3 regions of the Streptomyces sp. NPDC096324 genome follow, and region 1 is predicted to be linked to each of the others. Evidence: riboswitches for the same ligand, from Rfam matches in the RefSeq annotation. Region 1 holds a riboswitch; each other region holds the start of a gene.

Region 1 (3,201 bases):
GCAGCCGGTCCCCTGCCGGCGCGGCACCTGACGAGGGGTCCGTCACGGACCCGGTCGTCCCGAAGAACCCGCGGGCGCTCATCTCGCCCACCGGCTTTCCCATCAGGACGACCTGGCTGCTGCGGTCGCTGCCCGGCTTGAGCAGCACGGGATTCATCAGCGCGGTCGGCTCCACGCGGGCGGCCTGCGCCTGCATGGCCTGCGCCCGCCCGATCTCGGCGCCCTCGCGCGTCACGAACGAGTTCAGGGACATGTTCTGCGCCTTGAAGGGCGCGACCTTGACGCCCTGGCGCGCCAGCCACCGGCAGATCCCGGCGGTCACGACGCTCTTGCCCGCGTCGGAGGTGGTCCCGGCGATCAGCAGCCCGCCGCTCATGCGGTGCGCCCCTTCCTGGTGACCGGAACCCGTCCGGCTCCGGTGAGCAGAATCCGGCCGGCGGCGCTCACGCCGAGCGCGAGCCAGCCCACGCGCCGCGAGAGCCGTACGGCCCGTTCGATGTCGTGGACGTGGACGGCGCGCCCCGCGCCGTTGAGGACGGGCCGGTGCTCGACCCGTCCGCCGTACGAGAGGGTGCCGCCGAGCCGCACGCCGAGCGCGCCCGCGAACGAGGCCTCCACGGGCCCGGCGTTGGGGCTCGGATGCTTGCGGGCGTCGGCGCGCCAGGCCCGCAGGGCACCGCGCGGATCGGGTCCGGCCACGGCCGCGAGGACGGCGGTCAGCCGGGCGCCCGGCCAGCCGGCCAGGTCGTCGAGCCGGGCGGAGGCCCAGCCGTAGCGCCGGTGGCGGGGGGACTTGTGTCCGACCATGGCGTCGAGCGTGTTCACGGCGCGGAAGGCGACGAGTCCGGGCACGCCGGCGATGGCGCCCCAGACCAGAGCGCCCACGACGGCGTCGGAGGTGTTCTCGGCGACGGACTCGACGACCGCGCGCGCGACGCCGTCGGCGTCCAGCGCCTGCGGATCGCGTCCGCACAGGTGCGGCAGCCGTTCCCGGGCCGCGCCGAGGTCACCGGCCGCGAGCGGGCCGCCGATCGCCCGCGCCTCGCGGCCGAGGGAGGTCCCTCCGACGACGGCCCAGGTGGCGGCGGCGGTCAGGGCGATCGAGGCGGTACGGGAGCGGCGTACGGTGCGGCTCGCCAGCGCGGCCAGTCCGGTGGCGCCGCCGACGCAGACAGCCGTGTGCAGGGCGCCCCACCCGCGGTGGTCCCGCCACAGGGTCCGTTCGACGGTCGCGGCGGCCCGCCCGAACGCGGCGACCGGATGCCCTCGGCGGGGATCGCCGAGCAGCAGGTCGCCGAGAAGGCCGGCGGCGGCGCCGTACGCGAAGACGCGATCGGCACGCACGGGGTCAGCCGGCCGTGGGGTGGAGCGGAACCCTCGTACTCAGCGAAACGGGCAACGGGCAGCCGCGCATGGCGATATGTCCTCACTCAGGGTGTCCACGCCCTGGTTCGACGAGACCGGCGGTGAGAGTTCCTGGCTCCCGGGGAGTTTCTTCCCCGATGACAGTGGCGGGACCGCGCCGGATTCGCACCGGCTTCCTCTCATGCCGCCGTACTTGGCTCCGGCAGTCCACCACGGGGTGAGAACGGCCGTCAACTGGCTGTTGACCTGCGGAGGGACAGTGTGCGCAGGCCCACATACGCGTGGGGTGCGGGACGGTGATCCGTCCCGCACCCCACGCGCGGTTCCGTTCGGCGCGACCCGGTTCCGGGCCGCCGACGGGCTACTTGGTGATGATCAGAGAGATGCCGTACGCCACCGCCGCGGCACAGGCCGCGAAGCAGACGTACGCGCCGGTGGCCGCCGCGACCGCGGAACCGCCCTGGGCGGACTCCTTCTTGGAGAGGCCGGCGACGCCGAGGGTGAAGAGGGCGACGAGGGCCACGGTCACTCCGAGGCTGACCCCGAAGACGGACCCGAGGGCTGACCAGTCGATGCTCATGCTGTTTCTTCCTTCGGTTCTCAGGCCACTCGGGACGGCGCCGACGGGTTCACCGTGGGCTCGGCCGGAGCCGGGATGGTGGCCGTGAGGCCTTCGGCCACGGTGCCGGCCGGGGGCGGGGTGACGGCGGCGATGGCCTGCGTCACCACACCGGCGGGCTCCTCGGTGTCGTTCACGTTGTTGTGGTCGATCACCTCGCGGCGCGAGCGGCGCCAGATCGCGAAGCTGGAGCCGACCAGGAACGCGGCGACGAGCGCGGTGCCCCAGGCACCGAAACCGGTCACCCACTCGGCGCCGGCGCCGACCAGGGCGGCGGCGGGCAGCGTGAGGACCCAGGCGACGACCATGCGGGTGGCGGTGGACCAGCGGACCACACCGCCCTTGCGGCCGAGACCCGCGCCCATCACGGAACCGGAGACCGAGTGCGTGGTGGAGAGGGAGAAGCCGATGTGCGAGGAGGCCAGGATGACCGTCGCCGCGCTGGTCTGGGCGGCGAAGCCCTGCTGCGGCTGAAGGTCGGTCAGGCCCTTGCCCATCGTGCGGATGATGCGCCAGCCGCCCAGGTAGGTGCCGAGCGCGATGGCGAGACCGGCGGAGAGGATGACCCAGACCGGCGGGTCCGAGTCGGGAGCGACGGCGCCACCGGCGACCAGGGCCAGGGTGATGATGCCCATCGTCTTCTGCGCGTCGTTCGTGCCGTGGGCCAGCGAGACCAGGCCCGCGGAGGCGATCTGGCCGGCGCGGTAACCCTTCTTGGTCGCCTTGGTGTCGGCGCCGCCGCTCAGCTTGTACGACAGCCGGGTGGCGAGCATGGCGGCCAGACCGGCGACGATCGGGGCGGCGACGGCGGGCAGAAGCACCTTGCCGACCAGGACGTCACCGTGCACGGCGCCGGTACCGGCGGAGGCGATGGTGGCGCCGACCAGGCCGCCCATGAGGGCGTGCGAGGAGCTGGACGGGAGTCCGACGAGCCACGTCACCAGATTCCAGAGGATCGCGCCGACGAGCGCGGCGAAGATCACCTCTGGCCGGATGCCCGTCTCGTCGACGAGGCCCTTGGAGATCGTGTTGGCGACCTCGACGGAGAGGAAGGCGCCGACAAGGTTGAGGGCGGCGGACATGGCCACCGCGACCTTGGGCTTGAGTGCGCCGGTCGAGATGGTGGTGGCCATCGCGTTGGCGGTGTCGTGGAAACCGTTCGTGAAATCGAACACGAGAGCGGTGACGATCACGATTCCGAGGAGGAGCGTGATGTG
Region 2 (3,201 bases), on a different contig from region 1:
CGGCTACATCGGTCTGACGGCGTTCGTCCTGAACGTGGCCGTGACCGTCGTCCTGACCTTCGTCCTCAGGGCGCTCAAGGCCCCGGAGGGCGTGGACGAGACCTCGCCCGGTGACTACACGGCCGACGCGGGCGACACGGGCGTCGAGACGGAACTCCCGCCGGCGACGGCGGACGCGAGCCACTAGGAGACGCCGGGACCGGTCCCGGCCCACAGGCCCGGACCTGTGGGTCACGCAGGCCCGCGGGCCGGCTCTCGCGACAGCCACAGAACGACGGGCCGCCGGAGGAAAACCGGCGGCCCGTCGCCGTGCCGGTCGGGCACACTCGCCCGCATGGACATCGTCATCCGGCCGGCACGGCCCGAGGAGTACCCCGTCATCGGCGAGATCGCGGCCCGTGCCTACCTCGGGGACGGGCTGCTCGACTTCGGGGAGAGCGACGCGTACCTCGGAAGGCTGCGGGACGTCGCGGGGCGCGCGGCCGTCGCCGAGGTGCTCGTCGCCGCCGAGGGGGACCGGGTGCTCGGCACTGTGACCTTCGCGGCGGACGGCGGCCCCATGGCCGACTCGGCGCGCGACGGTGAGGCCGAGATCCGGATGCTCGCGGTCGCGCGGGAGGCGCGTGGCCGGGGCGCCGGTGAGGCCCTCGTGCGCGCCTGCGTCGCACGGGCACGGGCCCTGGAGGGCTGCGCGCGCCTCGTGCTGTCCACCCAGCGCACCATGCACAGCGCCCACCGCCTCTACGAGCGCGTCGGCTTCACCCGCACCCCGGACCGCGACTGGAACCCCCTTCCGGAGCTCGACGACATCCGGCTGCTCACTTACGAGTTGACGTTCCGGCACGCTCCGTAGCGCTCTCGGACACCGAGCGGACACAACATGTGGGGGCAGTCCCGAGGCCCGGCACAAGATGTATGCTCATGGTCGCTGTCGCCGCAGGGGAATCCGGTGCGAATCCGGAACTGTCCCGCAACGGTGTACTTGTGCGTGTTCGCGTCTGCGTGTGCCCGTACTCGCGTCAGTCCGAGGACCTGCCGACAGCGCGCCCCGGCCGTCCGGCCCGGGTGCCGACGACGTCCGGGCCTCGCGGAATGGGCCGGTGGACGCGGTGCGCTGCTGCCCGAAAGCGCTCCCGTGTGCCCCTGCCCGCCCGCAAGGCCCCGTGCCGAGCGAGGAGAGCCCACGTGACCATCGCGCCAGCCGATCCGGCTTCAGTGACCGCGCCGCAGGCCCCGGTGGAGACCGACGGTCCCGGGACCGCGCTGCTGCGGACCCTGACGGATCTGACCGCCGACCTCCCCGACGCCGACCCCGGCCGGGTCGCCGGGGCGGCGCTGCGCGGCCGGTCCGCCCGCGCCGACGAGGCCGAGCTGCGCGAACTGGCCACCGAGGCGGCCGCGGGTCTCATCTCCGAGGACCCCGCCTACTCGCGGCTGGCCGCCCGTCTGCTCGCGATCACCATCGCCGCGGAGGCCGCCTCCCAGGGCGTCACCACCTTCTCCGAGTCGGTCGCCGTCGGCCACCGCGAAGGCCTGATCGCCGACCGTACGGCCGCGTTCGTGGAGCTGCACACGGACCGTCTCGACACGCTGATCGACGCCGAGGGCGACGACCGCTTCGGCTACTTCGGACTGCGCACGCTGCACTCCCGCTATCTGCTGCGGCACCCGATCACCCGCAAGGTCGTAGAGACGCCCCAGCACTTCATGCTGCGGGTGGCCTCCGGTCTCGCGGAGGACGACACCGCCCGTTCGGTGGACGAGGTCGCGGCTCTCTACCGGCTCATGAGCCGTCTCGACTACCTGCCCTCCTCCCCCACGCTCTTCAACTCCGGTACGCGGCACCCCCAGATGTCGTCCTGCTACCTCCTCGACTCCCCGCTGGACGAGCTGGACTCCATCTACGACCGCTACCACCAGGTGGCTCGCCTGTCGAAGCACGCGGGCGGCATCGGCCTGTCGTACTCCCGCATCCGCAGCCGCGGTTCGCTGATCCGCGGCACCAACGGGCACTCCAACGGCATCGTCCCGTTCCTGAAGACGCTCGACGCCTCGGTGGCCGCGGTGAACCAGGGCGGCCGGCGCAAGGGTGCGGCGGCGGTCTACCTGGAGACCTGGCACTCCGACATCGAGGAGTTCCTTGAGCTGCGCGACAACACCGGTGAGGACGCCCGGCGTACGCACAACCTGAACCTCGCGCACTGGATCCCGGACGAGTTCATGCGCCGGGTGAACGAGGACGGCGTCTGGTCGCTGTTCTCCCCGGCCGACGTGCCGGAACTGGTCGACCTGTGGGGCGACGCGTTCGACGCGGCCTACCGCAAGGCCGAGGAGGCGGGCCTCGCCCGGAAGACCATCCAGGCCCGCGATCTGTACGGCCGCATGATGCGCACCCTCGCGCAGACCGGCAACGGCTGGATGACCTTCAAGGACGCCGCCAACCGCACCGCCAACCAGACGGCGGAGCCGGGTCACACCGTCCACTCCTCGAACCTGTGCACCGAGATCCTGGAGGTCACGGACGACGGGGAGACGGCGGTCTGCAACCTGGGTTCGGTCAACCTGGGCGCGTTCGTGACCGGCGGGGACATCGACTGGGAGCGGCTCGATCAGACCGTGCGCACCGCGGTGACCTTCCTCGACCGCGTGGTGGACATCAACTTCTACCCGACCGAGCAGGCGGGCCGCTCCAACGCCAAATGGCGTCCGGTCGGCCTCGGCGCGATGGGCCTTCAGGACGTCTTCTTCAAGCTGCGGATCCCGTTCGACTCGCCCGAGGCCCGCGCCCTGTCGACCCGGATCGCCGAGCGGATCATGCTCGCCTCGTACGAGGCCTCCGCGGACCTGGCCGAGCGCAACGGACCGCTCCCCGCCTGGGAGAAGACCCGTACCGCCCGTGGCGTCCTGCACCCGGACCACTTCGACGTCGAGCTGAACTGGCCGGAGCGCTGGGCGGCCCTGCGCGAGCGGATCGCCTCGGTCGGCATGCGCAACTCGCTGCTGCTGGCCATCGCGCCGACCGCCACCATCGCCTCGATCGCGGGCGTGTACGAGTGCATCGAGCCGCAGGTGTCGAACCTGTTCAAGCGCGAGACGCTCTCCGGCGAGTTCCTCCAGGTCAACTCGTACCTGGTGGCCGAGCTGAAGGCGCTCGGCGTGTGGGACGCGCAGACCCGTGAGGCGCTGCGCGAGTCCAGCGGC
Region 3 (3,201 bases), on a different contig from region 1:
CAGGTATCCCGTCATCTGCTCGGCGAAGTACTGGACCATGTCGTTGCGTTCGGGTTCGCCGTGCACGAGAACGTCCAGGCCGGCCTTCTCCTGGAAGGAGATGACCTCCTGGATCTCCGCCTTGATGCGCTCCTCGTAACCGGCCGCGTCGATACGTCCCTTGCGCAGGTCGGCGCGGGCGGTGCGCAGTTCGCCGGTCTGCGGGAAGGAGCCGATCGTGGTGGTCGGCAGCAGAGGCAGGCCGAGATGGGCGCGTTGGGCCGCCGCGCGCCCGGCGTAGGGCTGGGGGCGGCGGCCGTCGGCGTCCGCGACGGCTGCGGTGCGGGCCCGTACGACGGGGTCGTGCGTGATCGGCGAGTTCACCCGCGAGGCCAAATCAGCTCGGTTCGCGGCGAGTTCACCCGCGATCGCGTCGGTGCCGAGGCCGAGTCCCTTGGCGAGGGCGACGATCTCGACGGTCTTCTGCCGGGCGAAGGCGAGCCAGCGCAGGAGCTGCGGGTCGATGTCCCGTTCGGCGGTCGTGTCGAGCGGGACGTGGAGCAGGGAGCAGGACGCCGACACGTCGACCCGGTCGGCGAGACCCAGCAGGGTGCCGAGGGTGGCGAGGGACTTGGCCAGATCGTTGATCCAGATGTTGCGGCCGTTGACGACGCCGGCGACCAGCCGCTTGCCGGGCAGGCCGCCCGCGGTCGCGAGGGCTTCGAGGTTGGCGGCCCCGGCGTCGGTGAAGTCGAGGGCGAGTCCGTCGACGGGGGCCTTGGCCAGTACCGGCAGGGCGTCGCCGAGCCGGTCGAAGTAGGAGGCGACCAAGAGCTTCGGCCGGTCGGTCAGGGAACCGAGAGCGTGGTAGGCGTGCGCGGCGGCGTCCAGTTCGGCCGAGGTGCGGTCCTGGACGAGGGCGGGCTCGTCGAGCTGAATCCACTCGGCTCCGGCCGCGCGCAGGTCGGCGAGGACCTCGGCGTACACCGGCAGCAACCGGTTCAGCAGGGTGAGCGGCTCGAAGTCGGCGGGCACGCCCGGGGCGGGCTTGGCGAGCAGCAGGTAGGTGACCGGGCCGACCAGTACCGGGCGGGCGCCGAGCCCGAGGGCGAGAGCCTCGTTCAGCTCGGCGACCTGCTTGGTGGAGTCGGCCGTGAAGACGGTGTCCGGCCCCAACTCGGGCACCAGGTAGTGGTAGTTGGTGTCGAACCACTTGGTCATCTCCAGCGGTGCGACATCCTGCGTGCCGCGGGCCATGGCGAAGTAGCCCGCCAGGTCGTCCGCCTCCAGGGCGGCCCGGTGGCGGGCGGGGATCGCGCCGACCATGACGGTGGTGTCCAGGACGTGGTCGTAGTACGAGAAGTCACCGGTCGGGACCTCGTCGATACCCACGTCGGTGAGCCGGCGCCAGTTGGCGGCGCGAAGGTCGGCGGCGGTGCGGTGGAGGGCGTCGCCGGTGACGCGGCCCTTCCAGTAGCCCTCGATCGCCTTCTTCAGTTCCCGGTCAGGTCCCTGGCGGGGGTAGCCGTACACGGTGGCCCGTGCTGCCGCGGTCGCGGACTTCGCTGTCACGGAAATCTCCTTCGCGAGATATCTCCTTGGGATCCCGGCAACGGGACGCGAGCGCGAAGGGGTGACGAACCGGGCGGAACCGATCTCGCGCGGAGCAGCGCGATCTTCCGTCCGACATGTACGCCGACCCGCCCACGAGGTCACCGGGATGTCCGCGCACGATTCCTTTCGCGCGCGGGCAACGGGCAGGTCTTCGGACTCACGGGCACGTCTCCTCGTACACACTTCGTACGAGCGATACGAGACACCTACTGGCCGTCGCTTCCCAGACCCTGTTCGTCGGGTCCAGTGCGTATGACGGCGGTCGTTCCCGCTCACCGCTGCGGGGCAGTCCCGGATTCCCACCGGGTTCCCTCTTACGACGCATCCCGCCTGGCGGACGGGGCGAACCAGCTGCACGGCCCAGCCTAGGGCAATCCACCCGCGCGGCCGATCACATCCGGCATTCGGACGGTGAGGTGGGACACGGGAGCGGCGTCCGTGGGACGCGGCGACGGTGGGAAACGCGTCCCCTTGCCGAAGACTTCCGAGGCTGGGAAGGAGTGCGCACCTGGCACTCCCTGCTACGCCCTGACCCTCTCAGCGGAACACCACCCTGGTGGCCACATCCAACCGACCTGGGGCATCCGTGACCGAGCACCCTCCGAGGAACGGCAGTTCGAGACCAACACGGTGCACGCAGCGGGGGAGGTCATGCGCAACCTCACCGCTGAAATCCGCACGTTCATTGCGGGCGTCGCGGAGTAGCTCGAAACTGTCCCGCAACCCGGGGCTTCTTCCCGGCGCTGGGCCTTAGCCGGTATTCCCGGGCCTGTGACCGTGTGCTGTGGCAGTCTTCCAGCATGCCGGCAGAGCTGAGAGAACACGCAGGTCGTCACTTCGCCATCCAGTTCCACTACGCCTTGCCCGACGACTCCTGGGCTGTGGAGCTGAGCGAGGCCGTGCCTGCGCCGGCCGCGTGGGCTGAGACGACCCATCTGCCTGGGCCACCCTTCCTCGCGGCGCTCGTCCCCGACGAGGACCCTGACCTGGAGCCGACCGTCCGCATCTACAGCCCCGACGGGCACACCATCCCCTACGAGATCATGCAATGGTTCATGGAGGAGGTGGCCGACCAGGTGGAACGCTGCCGCATCGCGTTCGAGCAGGGTGAACCCGAAGCATTGAAATGATCACGCAGCGGCTGGTGTGATCACGGCGTCGGAGCCGTCCTGATCCGGCGGTAGTGACAGCCCTAATCCGGTGGTAGCGACATCCCTGCGAGACGTACGCGCCGGCTGTTCCGGCAGCAGAGGTTGGTCGCGATGACGGTCACGTGGGTGTCGGGCTGACTCCTTGAGTCGTCCGGGGACTTGATCCCTGTATTCAGAGGTGATGCCCGACGCTCTCGCGACCGCCATCATCGTCAACACTGCTCGCTTGATCACTCGTTGGTATCTGTGGTGCGAGCCCGCCGCATGGTGACCCCTCGCGATGCCCGAGCCGCTTCAGCTCCAAACGCAGACCGGGGCCCGTGCGGTGAGCTGGTGCCACGAACAGCTAGAGGTGGCGGACCGACCTCGTGTCGAGTCCTTGTGGATCGCTCGGGCCATCACCCGCCGCCGTGGGGGTGGGGCGAGCCCGGGAGGACCTTCGCCGTCAGGCTCGGCT

Evidence for each region. A riboswitch is a leader RNA that binds a small molecule or an ion and turns the genes downstream of it on or off. The one in region 1 is predicted to bind cobalamin.
Region 2: it holds a riboswitch for cobalamin, as region 1 does, so the genes downstream of both, ACIQ7M_RS16725 (ribonucleoside-diphosphate reductase subunit alpha) here and ACIQ7M_RS11120 (cobalamin biosynthesis protein) in region 1, are expected to answer to the same signal.
Region 3: it holds a riboswitch for cobalamin, as region 1 does, so the genes downstream of both, metE (5-methyltetrahydropteroyltriglutamate--homocysteine S-methyltransferase) here and ACIQ7M_RS11120 (cobalamin biosynthesis protein) in region 1, are expected to answer to the same signal.

What each region holds. Positions count from the first base shown of each region.
Region 1 is NZ_JBIWFK010000004.1:66,659-69,859, reverse strand. It holds gene ACIQ7M_RS11125 (cobyric acid synthase) at 1-376, opposite strand, end outside; gene ACIQ7M_RS11120 (cobalamin biosynthesis protein) at 373-1,344, opposite strand; cobalamin riboswitch at 1,450-1,593, opposite strand; gene ACIQ7M_RS11115 (hypothetical protein) at 1,727-1,945, opposite strand; gene ACIQ7M_RS11110 (inorganic phosphate transporter) at 1,966-3,201, opposite strand, start outside.
Region 2 is NZ_JBIWFK010000005.1:591,144-594,344, reverse strand. It holds gene mctP (monocarboxylate uptake permease MctP) at 1-187, shown strand, start outside; gene ACIQ7M_RS16730 (GNAT family N-acetyltransferase) at 335-853, shown strand; cobalamin riboswitch at 906-1,055, shown strand; gene ACIQ7M_RS16725 (ribonucleoside-diphosphate reductase subunit alpha) at 1,186-3,201, shown strand, end outside.
Region 3 is NZ_JBIWFK010000006.1:407,587-410,787, forward strand. It holds gene metE (5-methyltetrahydropteroyltriglutamate--homocysteine S-methyltransferase) at 1-1,551, opposite strand, end outside; cobalamin riboswitch at 1,718-1,960, opposite strand; gene ACIQ7M_RS18840 (DUF6228 family protein) at 2,032-2,298, shown strand; gene ACIQ7M_RS18845 (hypothetical protein) at 2,394-2,723, shown strand; partial or broken gene ACIQ7M_RS18850 (short-chain fatty acyl-CoA regulator family protein) at 3,124-3,201, shown strand, end outside.